3 regions of the Streptomyces sp. NPDC029216 genome follow, and region 1 is predicted to be linked to each of the others. Evidence: riboswitches for the same ligand, from Rfam matches in the RefSeq annotation. Region 1 holds a riboswitch; each other region holds the start of a gene.
What was found. A riboswitch is a leader RNA that binds a small molecule or an ion and turns the genes downstream of it on or off. The one in region 1 is predicted to bind thiamine pyrophosphate.

Region 1 (7,202 bases):
GACGTCCACATCCGCCTCCAGGTCGGCGGCGACCGGGCCCTCTTCCGGGCCGGCGCGGCCCCGCTCGTCGCGTTCCTCGACCGGACCGACCGGCTCGTTCCGCTCGGTCAGGAGCGCAGCCTCGGCGACTTCGAGGAGACCCTCGACGAGGAGCTCGGCAGGATCCTCGCCGAGGCGCAGCAGCAGAACGAGCAGAACGCGGGCTGAGCGGCTCCGATCCGGAGCCCCTCCTTGCCCCGCCCCGCCCCGTCAGCGCTTGCGCCGCCGGCCCCGGCCGCCGCGGGCCGGCGCCGCGGCGGCGGCGGGGCCGGGCCGGTCCGCGGAGACCACCAGAGCGGCCAGCGCCGTGGTCACGGGCACCGAGGCCACGAGTCCGATCGAGCCCACGAGGGTCCGTACGATCTCCTCCGCCACCAGCTCGCTGTTGGCCACGGTCCCCATACTGCTGTTCGCGATGGAGAACAGGAGGAGCAGGGGCAAAGCCGCGCCCGCGTAGGCCAGTACGAGCGTGTTGACGACGGACGCGATGTGGTCGCGTCCGATCCGGATGGCGGCCCGGTACAGGGCGCGCGGGCCCATGTCGGGGTCGGCCTGGTGGAGTTCCCAGACGGCCGAGGTCTGAGTGACGGTCACGTCGTCGAGTACGCCGAGCGATCCGATGATCACGCCTGCGAGCAGCAAACCGCTCATGTCGATGTCCGGGTAGAGCCCGTGGATCAGGCCGGTGTTGTCGTCTGTGTTCCCGCTCAGGAAGGCCCAGCCGATGAACAGTGAGCCCAGCAGGCCGATCAGCAGCAGCGAGACCAGGGTGCCGAGCACGGCGACCGAGGTGCGCGCGGTCAGTCCGTGGCACATGTAGAGCGCGATCAGCATGATCGCGCTGGCCCCGACGACCGCGACGACCAGGGGATTCGAACCCTGCAGGATCGCCGGGAGGATGAAGAGGGTCAGCACCCCGAAGCTGACCACGAGGGCGATGAGCGCGAACAGCCCGCGCATCCGGCCGACGACCACCACCGCGACCGCGAAGATCCCCGCGAGCAGGGCCACCGGGAACTTCCGGTTCAGGTCGATCACGGAGTACTGGAGGTCGCGCGGAGCGTCCGGCGCGAAGGCGACCACCACCTCCTGGTCCCTCTCCAGCTGCCGTGGCGCACCCGGCTGGACGATCTCGAAGAAGACGCGGCCCTTCTCCGGCCCGGTGGTGACCTCGACGGTGGCCCTCTTGCACGCGCCGGTCTGCCCCGGCCGCGCCTCGCGCCCCTCGGGGGTGGAGGTGCCGCCGGTCGGCGGTGCCTGGGCGGCGTTCACCGCCTTGCAGTCGACCTCCGAGAGGGCGACGACCCGGCCCTGCTGGGTCTGGCGGTCGAAGCCCACCCCGGTGCGCTCGTGCGCCGGGGCGCCGCCGGGCCACAGCACCACCAGGCCGACGAACACGGCGACGGCGAAGGGGATCAGGACGGCGGAAATCACCTTGCGCAGGTGCTTGGAGACCGGGGCCGCCGGCCCGTGGCCGTGCCCATGGCCGTGGCCATGCCCGTGGCTGTGGGAGGGACCCTGTGGAACGCCGGCCGCGTGCCCGTGGGCCGCGTGATCGTGACCGGTGTGGCCGAAGGGCTCTGTGGGCTCGTTGGGGGGCTGCGGCGAGGTCGTCACCGGCAGATCATCGCAACAGATGAGGGGGCCCACTATTCAGCACGCCACAGATGACGCTAGCGTGGGGGCTACTTTGCACAACGCGGGAGCTCGGAGCACCGGGCTGAGAGGGCGCTGATCACCGTACGCGCAGGAGATTGCGTACGGGAGGAGGCTGCGTCGACCGCCGAACCTGTTACCGGGTAATGCCGGCGTAGGGAGATCAGGTCTCATGACCATTCAGGACGCACGCACGCCTGCCGCCGGCCAGAACGCCGACGGCCAGACCGAGCGCCAGCCCGGCTGGCACAAGGGATACCTGGCGGGTTCCCGCCCGGACATCCGGGTGCCGGTCCGCCAGGTCCACCTCACCAACGGCAAGGACGTCACGCTCTACGACACGTCCGGTCCGTACACCGACCCGCAGATCGAGACCGACGTACGCCGCGGCCTGCCGCCGCTGCGCGAGAACTGGATCATCGGCCGCGGTGACACCGAGGAGTACGCGGGTCGCCCCGTCCGCCCCGAGGACGACGGCATCAAGCACACCTCGCCCCGCGGCGGCCTCAAGAACCTCGACGCGGTCTTCCCCGGCCGCCCGCGCCTGCCGCGCCGGGGCCGTGGCGGCCAGGCCGTCACGCAGCTCGCGTACGCCCGCCGGGGCGAGATCACCCCGGAGATGGAGTACGTCGCGATCCGCGAGAACGTCTCCCCCGAGGTCGTCCGCGAGGAGATCGCCGCGGGCCGCGCGGTGCTTCCGGCCAACGTGAACCACCCGGAGATCGAGCCGATGATCATCGGCAAGAGGTTCCTGGTGAAGGTCAACGCCAACATCGGCAACTCGGCCGTCACCTCCTCCATCGAGGAGGAGGTCGACAAGATGACCTGGGCCACCAAGTGGGGCGCCGACACGGTCATGGACCTCTCGACCGGCCGCAACATCCACACCACGCGTGAGTGGGTCCTGCGCAACTCCCCCGTACCGATCGGCACCGTGCCGCTCTACCAGGCGCTGGAGAAGGTCGACGGCCGTGCCGAGGACCTGACCTGGGAGATCTACAAGGACACCGTCATCGAGCAGGCCGAGCAGGGCGTCGACTACATGACGGTCCACGCCGGCGTGCTGCTCCCGTACGTGCCGCTGACGGCCCGCCGCAAGACCGGCATCGTCTCGCGCGGCGGCTCGATCATGGCCGCGTGGTGCCTGGCGCACCACAAGGAGAACTTCCTCTACACGAACTTCGAGGAGCTCTGCGAGATCCTCGCGGCGTACGACGTCACCTACTCGCTGGGTGACGGCCTGCGCCCCGGCTCCATCGCCGACGCCAACGACGCGGCGCAGTTCGCGGAGCTGAAGACGCTGGGCGAGCTCAACACGATCGCCAAGCGGCACAACGTGCAGACGATGATCGAGGGCCCGGGCCACGTCCCGATGCACAAGATCAAGGAGAACATCGACCTCCAGCAGGAGATCTGCGAGGAGGCGCCGTTCTACACGCTCGGCCCGCTGACCACGGACGTCGCTCCCGCGTACGACCACATCACCTCCGGCATCGGCGCCGCGATGATCGCCTGGTGGGGCACCGCGATGCTCTGCTACGTGACGCCCAAGGAGCACCTGGGCCTGCCCAACCGGGACGACGTGAAGACCGGCGTCATCACGTACAAGATCGCTGCCCACGCGGCGGACCTGGCGAAGGGCCACCCGGGCGCCCAGGAGTGGGACGACGCCCTGTCGGACGCGCGGTTCGAGTTCCGCTGGGAGGACCAGTTCAACCTGGCCCTCGACCCGGACACGGCCCGTGAGTTCCACGACGAGACGCTCCCGGCCGAGCCGGCCAAGACCGCCCACTTCTGCTCCATGTGCGGTCCGAAGTTCTGCTCGATGAAGATCTCCCAGGACATCCGCCGTGAGCACGGCGGCGACCTGAAGGCCGAGGAGATCGAGGCGGGCATGGCGGAGAAGTCCGCCGAGTTCGCCGCGTCCGGGAACCGCGTCTACCTGCCGCTGGCGGACTGAGCCGGCCGGAGGGACCGGCCCGAGACCTCATGGGGGGAGTCGCGGGCCGGTCCTGACGGGCTGCCGGAAAGGTCTTGCGTTGAAGTGCACTCCAGCTCCTAGAGTGCGGCCGCATGACCATGCGATACCGGAATTTGGGCGGGACCGGCATAGAGGTGAGTGCCCACTGCCTCGGCACGATGATGTTCGGGGCGGTGGGTAACCCGGACCACGAGGACTGCGCGCGGATCATCCACGCCGCGCTCGATCAGGGCATCAACTTCGTGGACACCGCGGACATGTACTCCGCGGGCGAGTCCGAGGTGATCGTCGGCAAGGCGCTCAAGGGGCGGCGTGACGACGTCGTGCTCGCCACCAAGGTCCACTTCCAGATGGGGGAGGGCCGCAACCGCAGCGGGAACTCGCGGCGTTGGATCGTCCGCGCCGTCGAGGACAGCCTGCGCCGGCTGGACACGGACTGGATCGACCTCTACCAGGTGCACCGGCCCGACCATTCGACCGATGTCGAGGAGACGCTGTCCGTCCTCGGCGACCTCGTCCGCGCCGGAAAGATCCGCGCCTTCGGGTGCTCGACCTTCCCCGCCGAGGAACTGGCCGAGGCCCACCACGTCGCCGAGCGCCGGGCTCTCCCCCGGTTCCGGACCGAGCAGCCGCCGTACTCGATCCTCGCGCGCGGCATCGAGGCCGACGTACTGCCGGTCGCCCGGCGGTACGGGATGGGCGTGCTGACCTGGAGCCCCCTGGCCTCGGGCTTCCTGAGCGGGAAGTACCGGCTCGGCGGGCCGGTCGACCTGACCTCGGGGCGGGCCAAGCTGACCCCGGCCCGCTTCGACCCGGCCATCCCGGGCAACGTGGCCAAGCTGGAGGCGGTGGAGAAGCTCGTCGAGATCGCCGACGATCTCGGCTGCACCCTGCCGGAGCTGGCCGTGGCGTTCCCCGTCGCGCATCCGGCGGTCACCTCGGTGATCATCGGCCCGCGCACCATGGAGCAGTTCGAATCGCTGGTGAAGGGGGCCGGGCTGGTCCTCGACGACGAGGCGCTCGACCGGATCGACGCGGTCGTGCCGCCGGGTACGAATCTCTACCACCCGGACGGTGTCTGGCTCCCGCCGGCCCTCACGGACGCCACCCAGCGGCGGCGCCCGCTCGGAGAACGGGCCGCGGGCTAGGTCGGCGTCGGGCGGGATGTTTCACGTGAAACGCCGGGGGTGTTTCACGTGAAACATCGGACGGTGGGTGGTCAGGTCCTCACCAGGTCCCGCGAGCCCAGCTTGCTCCGCGCGAAATCCAGGTTCCCGGAGACGCGCTCGCGGTGTTCGTCGGGCAATTTGCCCTCACTCAGCAGACGCTCACAGCACTCCAGGGACTCCCGGTACTCGCCGATCCAGTAGGCGGCGATGGCGAGCTCGTCGAGGGCCCGCCACTCGTGCCAGGCGTACTCCACGAACAGGATGTCCTCGGGGTAGGGGATGCCGGCTGCCGTCTTGGCGAACATGTAGGCCAGCGGCCAGCGCCGCTCCACCCGGCAGATGCCGGCGAGGTCCCCGATCGCCTCGGCGCGTGAGGGCCGGCTCTCGTACGCGCGGAGGTAGCGGTTCATCACCTCGGCCGCCGGCCGGCCCAGGGTCGCGGCGGCCCGTGCGGCGTAGACCTGGGCCAGGTATGTCTCCTCGTAGAAGCCGACCATGCCCGCCCGGCGGTCGTAGGCGGCGAGGGACTTCTCCGGCTCTCCCGCGTCACGCCAGCTCTGGCCGAGGTAGAACATGTAGCGGGAGTTCTCGGGTTCCTTGATGAGCCCCTGTTCGAGGACTGCCGCGTCGCGCAGGTACTTCTGCCGCTGGCCGCCCTCCCGGAGGCGGGCTCCGCCTCCGATGCTGAGGATGTTGGCTCCTTCGAGCAGCCCGAGGCTGTACTGGGCGCCGCAGTCGATGTACTCGTGGAGCACGCCGACGTACCGCCAGGGCAGCCGGGTGGCGACGAGCGCCGACCGGTAGTGGATGATCGGCCCGTCGTGCAGGGCGATCTGGTATGCGTCGAGGGTCAGTTCGGGCATCCGGAACCCGGGCTTTACCTCCATCGCGTCGTCGGCATCGATGAACAGCAGGTAGTCGGCGCTGGAGCGGGCGAGTTCGATCGCCTCGGTCCGGCTGCCGTCGAACCCCTTCCAGGGGCGCTCGTAGAGGGTGCCGGGGATGTCGCTGAAGCAGTCCCGGATGACGTCCTGGGTGCCGTCCGTCGAGCCGGTGTCCACGATCACCCAGGTGTCGATCAGGGGACGTACCGAGTCGAGGCACTTCCGGATGGTCGGAGCCTCGTTCTTGACGATCATGTTCAGACAGACTGTTGGTTTCACGGGTCCCGTCCGCTGGTGTGGGCCGTACGTTGTGGCGGATGGCCGGGTCGGATGGATCGTCCGGGACTCTAGGGAGCGGGCGCGGCGCGCCGGTGGGCGGCGCGCCGGTGGGCGCGGGGGAATTCGCAGTCGGCAACGGGACCTGGGGTCTGGGACCTGTTCTCGGTGGCCGCTGAAATGATCAGTAAGGCCGCGGTCCGGCGGGGGCAAGCCGACTTGGACCGGTTGGCGGCACTGGGTAGGCCGATCTGCTGATAACGGGGGGCGTGTCCAAGGGGTTGCGTAGGCGATCCATGATCACCGGGGGAAGCTCGACCCCGCGACCGGGACCCGATTGTCCCAATTTGGCCTACTTCCCTCAAGGAGCGCTCTTTGAGTCGTGAGCACCGGCCCAAGGCCATCCTCCTCGGCCCCCTGCCCCGGAGCCGGGCCTGGATGGCGGGAGGCGCCCTGGCCTCGCTCTCCCTCGTGCTGGCAGGCGTCGTCAGTCCTGTCGCCGCCTTATGCGCAGCAGGTCAGACCTGCGGTGACGGCGGCCGGTCCGGCCGCCCGCGGTGGCGGTGACGACTGCGAGGAGGGGTCGCACGACCACGACCACGGCAGGCCGCTGCACGTCCAGCTGCTGGACCGGTACCTCGGTGGCGGTGGCGGTGACGACGACGGCGACGGCCGCGACCACGACCACGACCACGTGCAAGCCCGGTAACGGCGCCACGGGCCCCACCGGCCCGACGGGCCCGACCGGCCCCACGGGTCCGAAGGGTGACACCGGCGCGACGGGGCGACCGGCGCGACGGGTGCGACGGGTGCCACGGGTGCGACCGGTGCCACGGGTGCGACCGGCGGGTGCACGGGCGTCTCCGTGTACAAGCCCAGCGCCACCGAAGAGGTCAAGGGAGTCATCATCGACGGCCAGGCGTGGGCCGGAATCCGCAGCCTCACTCCCACTCCGCCGTCCGACTTCGAGTGGAACGAGCTGTCTGACAACGACGGTTACCCCGCCGGGGCGTGCGGCATCGCGGTCAGCGACCACAACAACATGACCCACGTCGAGGTCGTGGCTCCCGACCCGGACACGGGCCTCACGACGGTCTACGAGACGGACTGCGACGTGGTCCCCGGCGACCTGCCCACCCTGACGTGCGACAACGCCTGGACCAAGGCCCCGCACACCGCATGGGCTGACCCCGGCGG
Region 2 (7,202 bases), on a different contig from region 1:
CGATCCGCGACTCCGACCTGGGCGTCAACCCCAGCAACGACGGCAATATCATCCGGGTGACCTTCCCCGAGCTGACGCAGGACCGCCGCAAGGAGTTCATCAAGGTCGCCAAGACCAAGGCCGAGGACTCCCGCGTCTCCATCCGCTCCGTGCGCCGCAAGGCCAAGGACGCCCTCGACAAGCTGGTCAAGGACAAGGAGGCCGGCGAGGACGAGGTGCGCCGCGCCGAGAAGGAGCTCGACGACACCACCGCGAAGTACGTCGCGCAGGTGGACGAGCTGCTCAAGCACAAGGAAGCCGAGCTCCTCGAGGTCTGATGAACGACTCTCCCTGGGCCGCTGAGCCGGTACCGGCGGGTCCCGCATACGATGCGCTCGTGGGCCCGCAGACCGCGCCCATGTCCATCGTGCCCGATGCCGCCGGCCGTGCGTTCGACGACCGGGAAGCACGCGATCGGGGGGCCGCCTTCGCCGGCGGCCCCCCGCTCCGTACCGAGATGCCGTTGCAGGAGCCCATGCCCAGCCCCCCGCCCCCGCCCTCGCAGGCTCCGCAGGACGCCTCGCCCCCGCCGCAGAAGAAGCGCGCGGGGCGGGATCTGCGTGCCGCCATAGGGGTCGGCGTCGGCCTCGGCGCGGTGATCTTCGCTTCGCTGTTCATCGTCAAGGCCGTCTTCGTCGGCGTGATCGTCGTCGCGGTCGTCGTCGGCCTGTGGGAGCTCACCTCCCGGCTCCAGGAGAAGAAGGGCATCAAGGCGCCGCTGGTACCGCTCGCGGTCGGCGGCGCGGCGATGGTCATCGCGGGCTACGTCCGCGGGGCCGAGGGCGCCTGGATCGCCATGGCGCTGACCGCGCTGGCGGTGCTCGTCTGGCGGATGACGGAACCGCCCGAGGACTACCTCAAGGACGTCACCGCGGGCGTCTTCGCGGCGTTCTACGTGCCCTTCCTGGCCACCTTCGTCGCGATGCTCCTCACGGCCGAGGACGGCCCGCAGCGGGTGGTGACCTTCCTGCTGCTGACCGTCGTCAGCGACACCGGGGCCTACGCCGTGGGCTGGCGCTTCGGCAAGACCAAGCTCGCCCCCCGCATCAGCCCCGGGAAGACCCGCGAGGGACTCTTCGGAGCGGTGGCCTTCGCAATGGCGGCCGGCGCGCTGTGCATGGAGTTCCTGATCGACGGGGGCTCCTGGTGGCAGGGCCTGCTGCTGGGCCTGGCCGTCGCCGTCAGCGCGACCCTGGGCGACCTCGGCGAGTCGATGATCAAGCGTGACCTGGGCATCAAGGACATGGGTACGCTGCTCCCGGGCCACGGGGGCATCATGGACCGCCTCGACTCCCTGCTGCCGACGGCCCCGGTCGTCTGGCTGCTGCTGGCGGCCTTCGTCGGCACCGGCTGACGGGTCCGGGCCGGGTTATCCTGGAGGGCGCGCCGTGTTCACGCGGCGCGCTCTTTCCGTCCAGCGGCCGAGCCGCCGCGGACCGGCCCTGCACGCGCGGGGTGACCCCCACCCCGTCGTACCGAGGAGTACCGCATGGCCCCCCGTCCCGCTCCGGGTGAGCTCACTTTCGTCGCGCCGCGCGGGGCCAAGAAGCCGCCCCGGCACCTCGCCGACCTCACCCCGGCCGAGCGCCGCGAGGCGGTGGCCGCGATCGGCGAGAAGCCGTTCCGGGCCAAGCAGCTCTCCCAGCACTACTTCGCCCGCTACGCGCACGACCCGGCCGAGTGGACCGACATCCCGGCCGCCTCGCGCGAGAAGCTCCAGCAGGAGCTGCTGCCGGAGCTCATGAACGTGGTCCGGCACATCAGCTGCGACGACGACACCACCCGCAAGACCCTGTGGAAGCTGCACGACGGCACGCTCGTCGAGTCCGTGCTGATGCGCTACCCCGACCGGGTCACCATGTGCATCTCCTCGCAGGCCGGCTGCGGTATGAACTGCCCGTTCTGCGCCACCGGCCAGGCCGGCCTCGACCGCAACCTCTCCACCGCCGAGATCGTGCACCAGATCGTCGACGGCATGCGCGCGCTGCGCGACGGGGAGGTCCCCGGCGGCCCCGCCCGCCTGTCCAACATCGTCTTCATGGGCATGGGCGAGCCGCTCGCCAACTACAACCGCGTCGTCGGCGCCATCCGCCGCCTCACCGACCCGGAGCCCGACGGCCTGGGCCTGTCGCAGCGCGGCATCACCGTCTCCACCGTCGGCCTGGTCCCGGCCATGCTGCGGTTCGCCGACGAGGGCTTCAAGTGCCGCCTCGCCGTCTCCCTGCACGCCCCGGACGACGAGCTGCGCGACACCCTCGTCCCCGTGAACACCCGCTGGAAGGTCCGCGAGGTCCTCGACGCGGCCTGGGAGTACGCCGAGAAGTCCGGCCGCCGCATCTCCATCGAGTACGCCCTGATCCGCGACATCAACGACCAGGCCTGGCGCGGCGACCTGCTCGGCCGCCTGCTCAAGGGCAAGCGCGTGCACGTCAACCTGATCCCGCTGAACCCGACCCCGGGCTCGAAGTGGACCGCCTCGCGCCCCGAGGACGAGAAGGCCTTCGTCGAGGCCATCGCCCGGCACGGCGTGCCCGTGACCGTGCGGGACACCCGCGGTCAGGAGATCGACGGTGCGTGCGGACAGCTCGCCGCGAGCGAGCGGTAGGCTGGCCCGCGTACATCTGCATATTCCGACAGGGGAGCGCCACAGCGCTGAGAGTGCGGCAACACGTTTTCAGATCGAGCACCGTGGCCGCAGACCCTCTGAACCTCGCCCAGGTCATTCTGGGTAGGAAGTTCGGTCACCACCTCAAGCTGTTGCGCCCTGCCCGGGCGCCCCGCTCCACCAGAGCGGCCGGGCAGGGCCGCGTCTTCTCCTGGTCAACCCAGGAGGAATGAACCGTGAGCACCACCAAGAAGATCGCGGGTGCGGCGCTGGCCGCGGCCCTCGGCGTCAGCACGCTCGCCGCGTGCGGCGGCGCTACCAAGGACAAGGACGGGGCCGCCGCGAGCGGCTCCCCGAAGTCCAAGACCATCACGCTGGTCTCCCACGACTCCTTCAACGTGACCGAATCGGTCCTCAAGGAGTTCGAGCAGCAGAGCGGCTACACCGTCAAGGTGCTGAAGTCCGGGGACGCCGGCGCCGCGCTCAACCAGGAGATCCTCACCAAGGGCTCCCCGCGCGGCGACGTCTTCTTCGGCGTCGACAACACGCTCCTCTCCCGCGCCCTCGACAACGGGATCTTCACCCCGTACGAGGCCAAGGGCCTGGCGGACGTCAAGCCCGAGTACGTCCTCGACAAGCAGCACCGGGTCACCCCGGTCGACTCCGGCGACATCTGCGTCAACTACGACAAGGCCTACTTCGCCGACAAGAAGATCGCCCCGCCGCAGACGCTGGACGACCTGGTCAAGCCGGAGTACAAGGACCTGCTGGTCACCGAGAACGCCGCCACCTCCTCGCCCGGCCTCGGCTTCCTCCTCGCCTCCGTCGGCAAGTACGGCGAGGACGGCTGGAAGGACTACTGGACCAAGCTCAAGGCCAACGGCGTCGAGGTCGTCGACGGCTGGGAGCAGGCCTACAACGAGCGCTTCTCCGGCTCCGCGGGCGGCAAGAAGGCCAAGGGCGACCGCCCGCTGGTCGTCTCCTACGCCTCCAGCCCGCCGGTCGAGGTCCTCTACGGCGAGCCCCAGCCGGCCGAGGCCCCCACGGGCGTGGCCACCGGCACCTGCTTCCGCCAGGTCGAGTTCGCCGGTCTGCTGAAGGGCGCGAAGAACGAGGAGGGCGGCAAGGCCCTCATCGACTTCCTGATCGGCAAGAAGTTCCAGGAGGACATGCCGCTCCAGATGTTCGTGAACCCGGTGGTCAAGGACGCGAAGCTGCCGGAGGTGTTCACGAAGCACGGCGTGGTGGTCGACAAGCCCGAGAACGTGGCCCCCGAGACCATCGCGAAGAACCGTGACCAGTGGGTCAAGGCATGGTCCTCGATCGTCGTGAAGTAGTTCGCGACGGCTCCCCGAAGGAAGGCGGGCGTGCCACCGCCGTCAGACTGGCTCTGATGGCCGTGCCGCTCGCCTTCTTCGGGCTGTTCTTCGCCTATCCCGTCACCGCGATCGTCGGCCGCGGGTTCAGGACGGACGAGGGCTGGCGGTTCGGCCGGATCGGCGAGGTCCTCACCCAGCCCGACATCGCCGGGGTGCTGTGGTTCACCACCTGGCAGGCGCTCGCCTCGACCGCGCTCACCCTGCTCGTCGCGCTCCCCGGCGCGTACGTCTTCGCGCGCTTCTCCTTCCCCGGCAAGCAGCTGCTGCGCGCGCTGGTCACCGTCCCCTTCGTGCTGCCGACCGTGGTCGTCGGCACGGCCTTCCTGGCACTGGTCGGGCGCGGCGGGCTGCTGGACGAGCTGTGGGGCGTGCGGCTGGACACCACCGTGTGGGCGATCCTGCTCGCCCACGTCTTCTTCAACTACGCCGTCGTCGTACGGACGGTCGGCGGGCTGTGGGCCCAGCTGGACCCGCGCCAGGAGGAGGCCGCCCGGGTACTGGGGGCCGGGCGGTTCGCGGCCTGGCGGCGGGTGACCCTGCCCGCGCTCGCCCCGGCGGTGGCCGCCGCCGCGCTGATGGTGTTCCTGTTCACCTTCAGCTCCTTCGGCGTCGTACAGATCCTGGGCGGGCCCTCGTACGCCACGCTGGAGGTCGAGGTCTACCGGCAGACGGCGCAGCTGCTGGACCTGCCGACGGCCGCGGTGCTGACGCTGGTCCAGTTCGCTGCCGTCGGGGTGATCCTCGGCGTGCACGCCCGGACCGTGCGCCTCAGGGAGACCGCGCTGCGGCTCGTCGACCCCGCGCGCACCGCGCACCCGCCGCGCGGCTGGGCGCAGCGCGGGCTGCTGGGCGGGGTGCTGCTGACCGTGGCGCTGCTGATCGTGGCCCCGCTGGCGGTGCTGGTGGAGCGGTCCCTGGATGCGCCAGGCGGGTACGGGTTCGGGTTCTACCGGGCCCTCCAGGAGGCGGGTTCCGGAGGCGGAACGTTTCTGGTGCCGCCGCTGGAGGCCATCTGGAACTCCCTGCAGTACGCGCTCGCCGCCACCGCCATCGCCCTGGCCGTCGGCGGTCTCGCGGCCGCGGCGCTGGCCCGGCGGGCGGGCCGCTTCGTCCGCGGCTTCGACGCGCTGCTGATGCTGCCGCTGGGGGTGTCCGCCGTGACGGTGGGCTTCGGGTTCCTGATCACCCTGGACGAGCCGCCGCTGGACCTGCGGACATCCTGGATCCTGGTGCCTCTGGCGCAGGCGCTGGTCGGGGTGCCGTTCGTGGTCCGGACGATGCTGCCGGTGCTGCGGGCGGTGGACGGGCGGCTGCGGGAGGCCGCGGCCGTGCTGGGGGCCTCGCCGCTGCGGGTCTGGCGGGAGGTGGACCTGCCGCTGGTGCGGCGGGCGGTGCTGATCGCGGCGGGCTTCGCCTTCGCGGTCTCGCTGGGCGAGTTCGGCGCGACGGTGTTCATCGCCCGGCCGGACCGTCCGACGCTGCCGGTGGCCGTGGCCCGGCTGCTGGGGCGGGCCGGTGAGATGAACTACGGGCAGGCCATGGCCCTGAGCACGATTCTGATGCTGGTGTGCGCGGTGTCCCTGCTGGTGCTGGAGCGACTGCGACCCGACAAGACCTCGGGAGAGTTCTGATGACCCTGCTCCGGCTCGAAGGGGTGACGGTCCGCTTCGGCGACCGGGCGGTCGTGGACGCGGTGGACCTGGAGGTCGCCGAGCACGAGACCGTCTGCGTGCTGGGGCCGAGCGGCAGCGGCAAGTCCACCCTGCTGCGGGTGGTGGCCGGACTGCAGCCGCCCTCCGCCGGGCGGGTGCTGCTGGGGGGCGCCGACCAGGCCGGGGTGCCGGTGCACCGGCGCGGGGTGGGCCTGATGTTCCAGGACCACCAGCTGTTCCCGCACCGGGACGTCGGCGGGAACGTCGGCTTCGGCCTGCGCGTACGGGGCTCCGCGAAGGCCGGGTACGCGGAGCGGGTCGCGGGCCTGCTGGAACTGGTCGGGCTCCCGGGGGCCCAGGGCCGGGCGGTGGCCTCGCTGTCCGGCGGTGAGCAGCAGCGGGTCGCCCTGGCCCGGGCGCTGGCCCCCTCGCCGCGGCTGCTGATGCTGGACGAGCCCCTCGGCCAGCTGGACCGGGGGCTGCGCGAGCGGCTGGTGGTCGAGCTACAGGGGCTGTTCTCCCGGCTGGGCACCACCGTGCTGGCCGTCACCCACGACCAGGGCGAGGCCTTCGCCCTGGCCGACCGGGTGGTGGTGATGCGGGACGGGCGGATCGCGCAGGCGGGCACCCCGCTGGAGGTGTGGCAGCGGCCGGCCTCGGAGTTCGTGGCGCGGTTCCTCGGCTTCGAGAACGTGGTCCCGGCGACGGTGTCGGGGGACGCGGCCGCCACCCCGTGGGGGAAGCTCCCCGTACCGGCCGGCTCCCCCGAGGGGGAGCAGCGGCTGCTGGTCCGCCCGGCCGGGGTGGTGCTGTGCGCGGCCGGGCTGGACTGCGTGGTGGAGTCCCGTACCTTCCGGGGCACGCACGTGGCCCTGCTGCTGCGGCCGCAGGCGGGGCCCGTGCTGGAGGCGGAGTGCGAGCTGGCCGCCGCCCCGGCCGTGGGGGACCGGGTCGCGGTGTCCTTCACGCCCTCCGAGGTGGTCGTACTCCCGGCCGCCTAGGCCAGAAGGGAGCCGCGGGCCGCCGTCCCTCAGGCCGCCCGGATGCCGTCGACGGCGATCGGCAGGTGGCGGGGGCCGCGCAGGACCGCGTTCTGCCGGTAGGGCGGCGGGTCCTCCAGCAGCCGCGGGCTGTCCAGCCTGCGGGCCAGCTCGCTGAGGGCCAGTGCCGCCTCCAGCCGGGCCAGCGGCGCCCCGAAGCAGCTGTGGATGCCGCTGCCGAGGCCCAGGTGCTGGACGTCCTCGCGGTCGGGGTCGAAGCGGTCCGGGTCATCGAACCGCTTGGGGTCGCGGTTGCCGGAGGCCAGGATCAGCCAGAGCGAGGAGCCCTTGGGGATGTTCACCCCCGCCACCTCGATGTCGGCCAGGGTGCTGCGCTGCGGCAGCAGCTGCACCGGCGGCTCGTAGCGCAGCAGCTCCTCCACCATCGGTACGGCCAGGTTCGGCTCGGAGCGCAGCCGCTCCAGGGTCTCCGGGTGGCGCATCAGGGTGAGCATGCCGTTGGTGATCAGGTTGACGGTGGTCTCGT
Region 3 (7,202 bases), on a different contig from region 1:
CTTGGACAGATTTTTGGACACCCTGGCGCGGGCGCGATCGCGGCACGAGGTCCGTGCGAGTGCGCCGCGAGTCCGGCGGGCGGAGTGACGCGTTATGCCAGGCGGGCGCGGATCCGCTTGGCCAGGTCGGCGGCGGCGGCGCCGGGGTCGGAGGCCTCGGTGAGGGCGCGGACGACGACCACACGGGTGGCGCCGGCGTCGAGGACCTCGTCCAGGTTGCCGGCGTCGATGCCGCCGATGGCGAACCAGGGGCGGTCCTGCTCCAGGGAGGCCGCGTAGCGGACGAGGCCGAGGCCGGGGGCGTAGCGGCCGGGCTTGGTGGGGGTGGGCCAGCAGGGGCCGGTGCAGAAGTAGTCCACGCCGGGTTCGGCGACGGCGGCGTCCACCTCGGACTCGGCGTGGCAGGAGCGTCCGATCAGGACGTCCCGGCCGAGGATGGCGCGGGCGGCGGGGACGGGGATGTCGCCCTGGCCGAGGTGCAGGACGTCGGAGCCGATGGCGTGCGCGACGTCGGCGCGGTCGTTGACGGCGAGGAGCTTGCCGTGGCGGCGGGCGGCCTCGGCGAAGACCTGGAGGTGTTCGAGCTCCTCGCCGGCCTCCATGCCCTTGTCGCGGAGCTGGACGACGTCCACTCCGCCGGCCAGGACGGCGTCGAGGAACTCGGGGAGGTCGCCCTGCCGCTTGCGGGCGTCCGTGCACAGGTAGAGCCGGGCGTCGGACAGCTGCTGCATGGGAGGACCCCCTGGTGGTGAAGGAATGCGGGCGGGCCGAGGTTACCCGGCCCGCCCGCTTCCGTGGTTCAGCCGCTCAGAGGGCGAGCGCCTGGGCGCGGCGCTTCACCTCCGTGCCGCGGTTCTCGCGCAGCGCCTGCACGGGGGTTCCGGGCAGGGAGGGGTCCTCGGTGAAGAGCCACTCCAGCATCTCCTCGTCGGAGAAGCGGTCGTCGCGCAGCACCGTCAGCAGGCCGACGAGTCCCTTGACGACCTTGTCGCCGTCGATGAACTGGGCCGGAACCTGCAGGGCGCGGTTCTCGCCCCGGCGTACGGCGATCAGCTGCCCTTCCTTGACCATCTGGCGGACCCGGGTCACCTCGATGTCGAGCATCTCCGCGATGTCGGGGAGGTACAGCCAGGAGGGGACGAGGGCATCGATCTTTGCGTCAATCTCGGTCACGGACACAAGCCTGCCACCTCCGCGGGGCGGCCGGTACCTGGCCCCGTCCGTCCGAGTCCGTCCGCGTAGACGCGGATCCGCCCGGATCGGGGCCCGCGTCCGGGTACGGGCCCCTGCCGGAGGGGCGGTCAGAGGGTGGCGGACTTCAGCGGCACGGTCTCGTCGGCGGCCTTGGCCGGGTCGACGGGGACGCCCGACTCGATCAGCTTGCGCCCCTGGGCCAGGTCCCGGGGCCGGCCGACGGCCAGGACGGCGACGAGGGCGCCCGCGCGCAGCCAGCACACCGACCAGGCGTCGCCGTCGGGGTCGCCGCGCCACAGCAGGGTGTCGGCGCCGCCGTGGTGGCCCGCGTACTGGACGAAGCGGCCGAACTGCTCGGACCAGAAGTACGGCACGGGGTCGTAGGCCTGGACGGCCTCGCCCGCGACGATGTTCGCCGCGACCACGCGGGGGCCCTGGAGGGCGTTGTCCCAGTGGTGGACCAGCAGCCGGGCCCCGTAGCGGGCGGACGGGAAGGAGGAGCAGTCGCCGACGGCGTACACCCCGGGCAGGGAGGTGCGCAGGTGGGCGTCGGCGGTGACGGAGCCGTCGGGGCCGCGCTCGATCCCGCTGCCGTCGAGCCAGTCGGTGGCGGGGCGGGCGCCGATGCCGACGACGACGGCCCCGGCGGGCAGCTCGCGGCCGTCGGCGAGGAGCACCCGGCCCTCCTCGATCCCGGCGACCTTCGCACCGGTGAGCAGGGTGGCCCCGGCTCCGGCGTACCAGCGGGCCATGGGGGCGGCGACCTCCGCGGGCAGGGCCCCGGCGAGGACCCGGTCGGCCGCCTCGACGACGGTGACGGCGCAGCCGGCCTCGCGGGCGGCGGTGGCGAACTCGGCGCCGATCCAGCCGGCCCCGACGACGACGATCTCGGGGGCGGCGGCCAGCACCGGGCGCAGCCGGGCGGCGTCGTCGAGGGTGCGCAGCAGGTGGACGCCGGGGACGCCCCCGGTGCCGGGCAGGGTCAGCGGGGTCGCCCCGGTGGCCAGGACGAGGACCTCGTAGGGGACCGGGCCGGCTTCGGTGTCCAGCTCGCGGTCGGCGGCGCGCAGCCCGGTGACCTCGGTGCCCAGGCGCAGGGTGATGCGCAGGCCCTCGAAGTCCACGTCGAAGGCCGAGTCCTCGGCCTTGCCGAGCAGCACCGCCTTGGACAGCGGGGGGCGGTCGTAGGGCTGGTGGGGTTCGGCGCCCAGCAGGGTCACGGGGCCGGTCCAGCCCTGTTCCCGCAGGGCCACCGCGGTCTGCACCCCGGCCATTCCGGCGCCGACGATCACGACACCGGGCTTCGTCTGTTCCGTCTGCTCACTCACGCGGCCAGCCTAGCCAGCTGACGACCCGTCAGGAAAGGCGGGTCGGGGTGACGCAGGGAGGCAGCCTTACCCGGCACCCTCCCCGGGGTTACGCTGGCCACCGTACCTATCGCGGGAGTCCGGGCGCACCGGGCTGAGAGGGAGGCTGGCCGGCCTCCGACCGTACGAACCTGATCCGGGTCATGCCGGCGAAGGGAGGGGCTGGACGCCCATGCACGCATCCGACAAGGGATCCGACCACCGGGGCCACGACGTCCTCGTCATCGGTGGCGGGATCATCGGCCTGGTCACCGCCTGGCGGGCGGCCCGGCGCGGGCTGCGCACCGCGCTCGCCGATCCGGACCCCGGCGGCGGCGCCGCCCGGGTCGCGGCCGGCATGCTCGCCGCCGTCACCGAGCTGCACTACGGCGAGGAAACCCTGCTGGGGCTCAACGTGGCCTCCGCCGCCCGCTACCCGGAGTTCGCCGCCGAGCTCACCGAGGCCAGCGGGGGTATGGACCTCGGCTACCGCGCCTGCGGCACCCTGGCCGTCGCCCTCGACGCCGACGACCGCCTCCACCTGCGGGAACTCCACGCCCTCCAGCGCCGCTGCGGCCTGGAGTCCGAGTGGCTCACCGGCCGCGAGTGCCGCCGCCTGGAACCCATGCTCGCCCCGGGGGTGCGCGGCGGGCTGCGCGTCGACGGGGACCACCAGGTGGACCCGCGCCGCCTCGCGGCCGCGCTGCTGGCCGCCTGCGAGCGGGCCGGCGTGGCCATCCACCGGGCGAGCGCCCGCCGGCTGCTCGTCACCGCCGACCGGGCCTCGGGCGCACTGCTCGACGGCGGCACGGAGCTGCGCGCCGACCAGGTGGTCCTCGCCGCGGGCTCGCTCAGCGGCCGGCTGGAGGGCGTACCGGCACACGTCCTGCCGCCCGTACGGCCGGTGAAGGGGCAGGTGCTGCGGCTCGCCGTACCGCCCGCCTACGCGCCGTTCCTGTCGCGGACGGTACGGGCCGTGGTGCGCGGCAGCCACGTCTACCTGGTGCCGCGCGAGAACGGCGAGCTCGTCCTCGGCGCCACCAGCGAGGAGCTCGGCTGGGACACCACCGTCACCGCCGGCGGGGTCTACGAGCTGCTGCGCGACGCCCACGAGCTGGTCCCCGGCATCACCGAGCTCCCGCTCGTCGAGACCCGGGCGGGGCTGCGCCCGTGCTCCCCCGACAACGCGCCGCTCCTCGGCCCGACCGACCTGCCCGGCCTGCACCTGGCCACCGGCCACTACCGCAACGGGGTCCTGCTGACCCCGCTCACCGGCGACGTCATGGCGGAGCTGCTGACCACCGGCACCGTGCCGGAGATCGCCCGCCCCTTCACCCCCCGCCGCTTCTCCTCCACGCGTCAGGAGTCCCTCGCATGACCATCTCCGTCAACGGCGAGCCGCGCGAGGTCGCGGCCGGCACCACCCTCGACGCCGTGGTCGCCACCCTGACCGCCGCCGCCTCCGGCGTGGCCGCCGCCCTCAACGAGACGGTCGTCCCGCGCGGGCAGTGGCCGTACACCGCGGTCGGCGACGGCGACCGGGTGGAGATCCTCACCGCGGTCCAGGGAGGCTGAGCGCGATGGCCGACGATCTGTTCACCCTGGGCGGCCGGACCTTCTCCTCCCGCCTGATCATGGGCACGGGCGGGGCCCCGAGCCTGGACGTCCTGGAACGCGCCCTGATCGCCTCCGGCACCGAACTGACCACGGTCGCGATGCGCCGCCTGGACCCGACGGTGCAGGGCTCGGTCCTGTCGGTCCTGTCCAAGCTCGGCATCGCGGTCCTGCCGAACACCGCGGGCTGCTTCACGGCCGGCGAGGCCGTACTGACGGCCCGGCTGGCACGGGAGGCGCTGGGCACGGACTGGATCAAGCTGGAGGTGGTCGCGGACGAGCGGACGCTGCTGCCGGACGGCGTCGAGCTGCTGGACGCGGCGGAGGTGCTGGTCGACGAGGGCTTCACGGTCCTCCCCTACACCAACGACGACCCGGTCCTCGCCCGGAAGCTGGAGGACGTGGGCTGTGCGGCGATCATGCCGCTGGGCTCGCCGATCGGCTCCGGGATGGGCATCCGCAACCCGCACAACTTCGAGCTGATCGTGGAGCGGGCCGGGGTGCCGGTGATCCTCGACGCGGGGGCGGGGACGGCGTCGGACGCCGCGCTCGCGATGGAGCTGGGGTGCGCGGGGGTCATGCTGGCCTCCGCGGTGACCCGCGCACAGGAGCCGGTCCTCATGGCGGCGGCCATGCGCGACGCCGTCTCGGCGGGCCGCCTGGCCCACCGCGCGGGCCGCATCCCCCAACGCCGCTTCGCCCACGCCTCCTCCCCGGCGGACGGCCGCGCCGCCTTGGACCCGGAGCGGCCGGCGTTCTGAGGGGTCGCCCGGCTTCCCCGACGGCGAGGCGGGGTCGGGGGTTCGGCGGTGGCCCGGGGGCGGACGGGAACGGCTGACCGGGGTCGGGGAGGGGCGGGGAGCCCGCCGTGAGGCGGGTGGGCAGCCACCGCCCGGCCCCCGGCCCCTCGCGGGGGCGATGCCGGGCCCCGTGTCACGGCTGCGCTGCAAGACGTGGACACCCCGGCCGGCGCCGGCGCAGCCCCTCGTAGAATCGCCGGGTGGATACGACCCTGGAAGACCCCCTCGTCGGACGCCTGCTCGACGGCCGCTACCGCGTCGACGCCCGCATCGCCGCAGGCGGCATGGCGACGGTCTACCGGGCCCTCGACACCCGCCTCGACCGGGTCCTCGCGCTCAAGATCATGCATCCGGACCTGGCCGCCGACGCCGCCTTCGTCGACCGGTTCATCCGTGAGGCGAAGTCCGTGGCCCGCCTCGCGCACCCCAATGTGGTCGCCGTCTTCGACCAGGGCACCGACGGGCCGTACACGTACCTCGCCATGGAGTACGTCTCCGGCTGCACCCTGCGCGACGTCCTGCGCGAGCGCGGCGCGCTCCAGCCGCGGGCGGCGCTCGACATCCTCGAACCCGTCCTCGCCGCCCTCGGCACCGCGCACCGCGCCGGCTTCGTCCACCGGGACATCAAGCCCGAGAACGTCCTGATCGGCGACGACGGCCGCGTCAAGGTCGCCGACTTCGGCCTGGTCCGCTCCGTGGACGCCGCCACCCACACCACCGGCTCGATCCTCGGCACCGTCTCCTACCTCGCCCCCGAGCAGATCGAGGACGGGATCTACGACACCCGCGTGGACGTCTACGCCTGCGGCGTCGTGCTGTACGAGATGCTCACCGGCTCCAAGCCGCACACCGGCGGAAGCCCCGCCCAGGTGCTCTTCCAGCACCTCAACGAGGACGTCCCGCCCCCGTCGGCCGCCGTCCCCGGGCTCCCCGCCGCCCTCGACGAGCTCGTCGCCCACGCCACCGCCCGCGCCCCCGAGCTGCGCCCCTCCGACGCCGCCGCCCTGCTGGGCCTGGCCCGCGAGGCCCGGGCGCGGATCGGTGAGGCCGAGCTGGACGCCGTACCGCCGCAGGCGCGGGCCGCCGAGCGCTCCGTCGCCGAGGACCGCACCAGCGTGATCCCGCGCCCGCTGGCGGGGCAGGCGCAGGAGCAGCCGGTGCACGAGGTGCACCACACCTCCCGTCTGGAACGCCCGCACACACCCCCGCCCCCCGCACCCCGCCGGCAGCGCCGCGGCATGATCCTCGTCATCGCCGGGATCCTGCTCGCCCTCGGCCTGGGCGCCGGCGTCTGGTACATCAACTCCGGGCAGTTCACCAAGGTCCCCAACCTCCTCGGCAAGACGGAGGAGCAGGCCCGGGCGGAGCTCTCCGCCGCCGGCCTCGGCGTCAAGAAGGTCGACCGGAAGTTCAGCGAGGCCTTCGACCGCGGCACGGTCATGAACTCCGACCCCGTCGGCGGCAAGAAGATCCGCGGCAACGGCGCGGTGACCCTCACCGTCTCCCGCGGCCCCGAGCTGGTCAGCGTGCCCGACCTCAAGGGCCGCCCGCTGGAGGAGGCCAAGGCCGAGCTGACCAAGGCCGGGCTGGCCCCCGGCATCGTCACCCAGGCCTTCAGCCAGGACGTGGCGCAGGGCTCGGTGATCGGCACCGACCCGGCCGGCGGCCAGAAGCGGGCACCCGACACCGCCGTCGCCCTCCAGGTCAGCAAGGGCCGCCCGGTCCAGGTACCGAACGTCACCGGCCAGCCCGCCGAGCAGGCACGGGCCGCGCTGGAGGCCGTCGGCCTGAAGGCCGCGACCGCCCCGGACCAGGTCAACTCCCCCGCGCCCGCCGGTACGGTCGCGGCCCAGTCGGTCGGCGCCGGCGCCCAGGCGGCCGCCGGGGACACGGTCACGCTGACCCTCTCCAAGGGCCCCCGCCCGGTCCAGGTACCGAACGTGGCCGGACAGGACGTGGACGTGGCCCGCAAGACGCTGGAGGCCCTCGGCTTCAAGGTGAAGGTGGAGCGCCCCTTCCTGTCCTTCAGCAGCACGGTGGACACCCAGTCGGTGCCCGCCGGCCAGAGCGTCCCCGAGGGCAGCACGATCACCATCAAGACCAAGGGGCTCTGAGCACCGTTGCTTCGCAATCCCGTGGGCGGGCACGTGCCCGTCGCCGGCGGGCTCGCCTCGGTGGGTCTGACCTACGCCCGTGAGATGGGTGCCGAGGCCGTCCAGGTCTTCGTGGCCAACCCGCGCGGCTGGGC

Region 2: another riboswitch for thiamine pyrophosphate. It lies ahead of AB0F18_RS01850 (thiamine ABC transporter substrate-binding protein); the one in region 1 lies ahead of thiC (phosphomethylpyrimidine synthase ThiC).
Region 3: another riboswitch for thiamine pyrophosphate. It lies ahead of thiO (glycine oxidase ThiO); the one in region 1 lies ahead of thiC (phosphomethylpyrimidine synthase ThiC).

The regions. Positions count from the first base shown of each region.
Region 1 is NZ_JBEZWL010000001.1:65,319-72,520, forward strand. It holds gene AB0F18_RS00305 (SsgA family sporulation/cell division regulator) at 1-207, shown strand, start outside; gene AB0F18_RS00310 (YibE/F family protein) at 250-1,656, opposite strand; TPP riboswitch at 1,729-1,873, shown strand; gene thiC (phosphomethylpyrimidine synthase ThiC) at 1,868-3,655, shown strand; gene AB0F18_RS00320 (aldo/keto reductase) at 3,775-4,824, shown strand; gene AB0F18_RS00325 (glycosyltransferase) at 4,896-5,984, opposite strand; gene AB0F18_RS00330 (hypothetical protein) at 6,493-6,723, opposite strand; gene AB0F18_RS00335 (hypothetical protein) at 6,871-7,202, shown strand, end outside.
Region 2 is NZ_JBEZWL010000003.1:18,090-25,291, reverse strand. It holds gene frr (ribosome recycling factor) at 1-317, shown strand, start outside; gene AB0F18_RS01860 (phosphatidate cytidylyltransferase) at 317-1,393, shown strand; gene rlmN (23S rRNA (adenine(2503)-C(2))-methyltransferase RlmN) at 1,529-2,644, shown strand; TPP riboswitch at 2,665-2,792, shown strand; gene AB0F18_RS01850 (thiamine ABC transporter substrate-binding protein) at 2,881-3,981, shown strand; gene AB0F18_RS01845 (iron ABC transporter permease) at 4,038-5,654, shown strand; gene AB0F18_RS01840 (ABC transporter ATP-binding protein) at 5,654-6,676, shown strand; gene AB0F18_RS01835 (cytochrome P450) at 6,706-7,202, opposite strand, start outside.
Region 3 is NZ_JBEZWL010000009.1:36,690-43,891, reverse strand. It holds gene thiE (thiamine phosphate synthase) at 93-731, opposite strand; gene AB0F18_RS05930 (Rv2175c family DNA-binding protein) at 808-1,173, opposite strand; gene AB0F18_RS05925 (FAD-dependent oxidoreductase) at 1,302-2,522, opposite strand; TPP riboswitch at 2,624-2,736, shown strand; gene thiO (glycine oxidase ThiO) at 2,734-3,918, shown strand; gene thiS (sulfur carrier protein ThiS) at 3,915-4,115, shown strand; gene AB0F18_RS05910 (thiazole synthase) at 4,121-4,915, shown strand; gene pknB (Stk1 family PASTA domain-containing Ser/Thr kinase) at 5,155-7,068, shown strand; gene AB0F18_RS05900 (deoxyribonuclease IV) at 7,075-7,202, shown strand, end outside.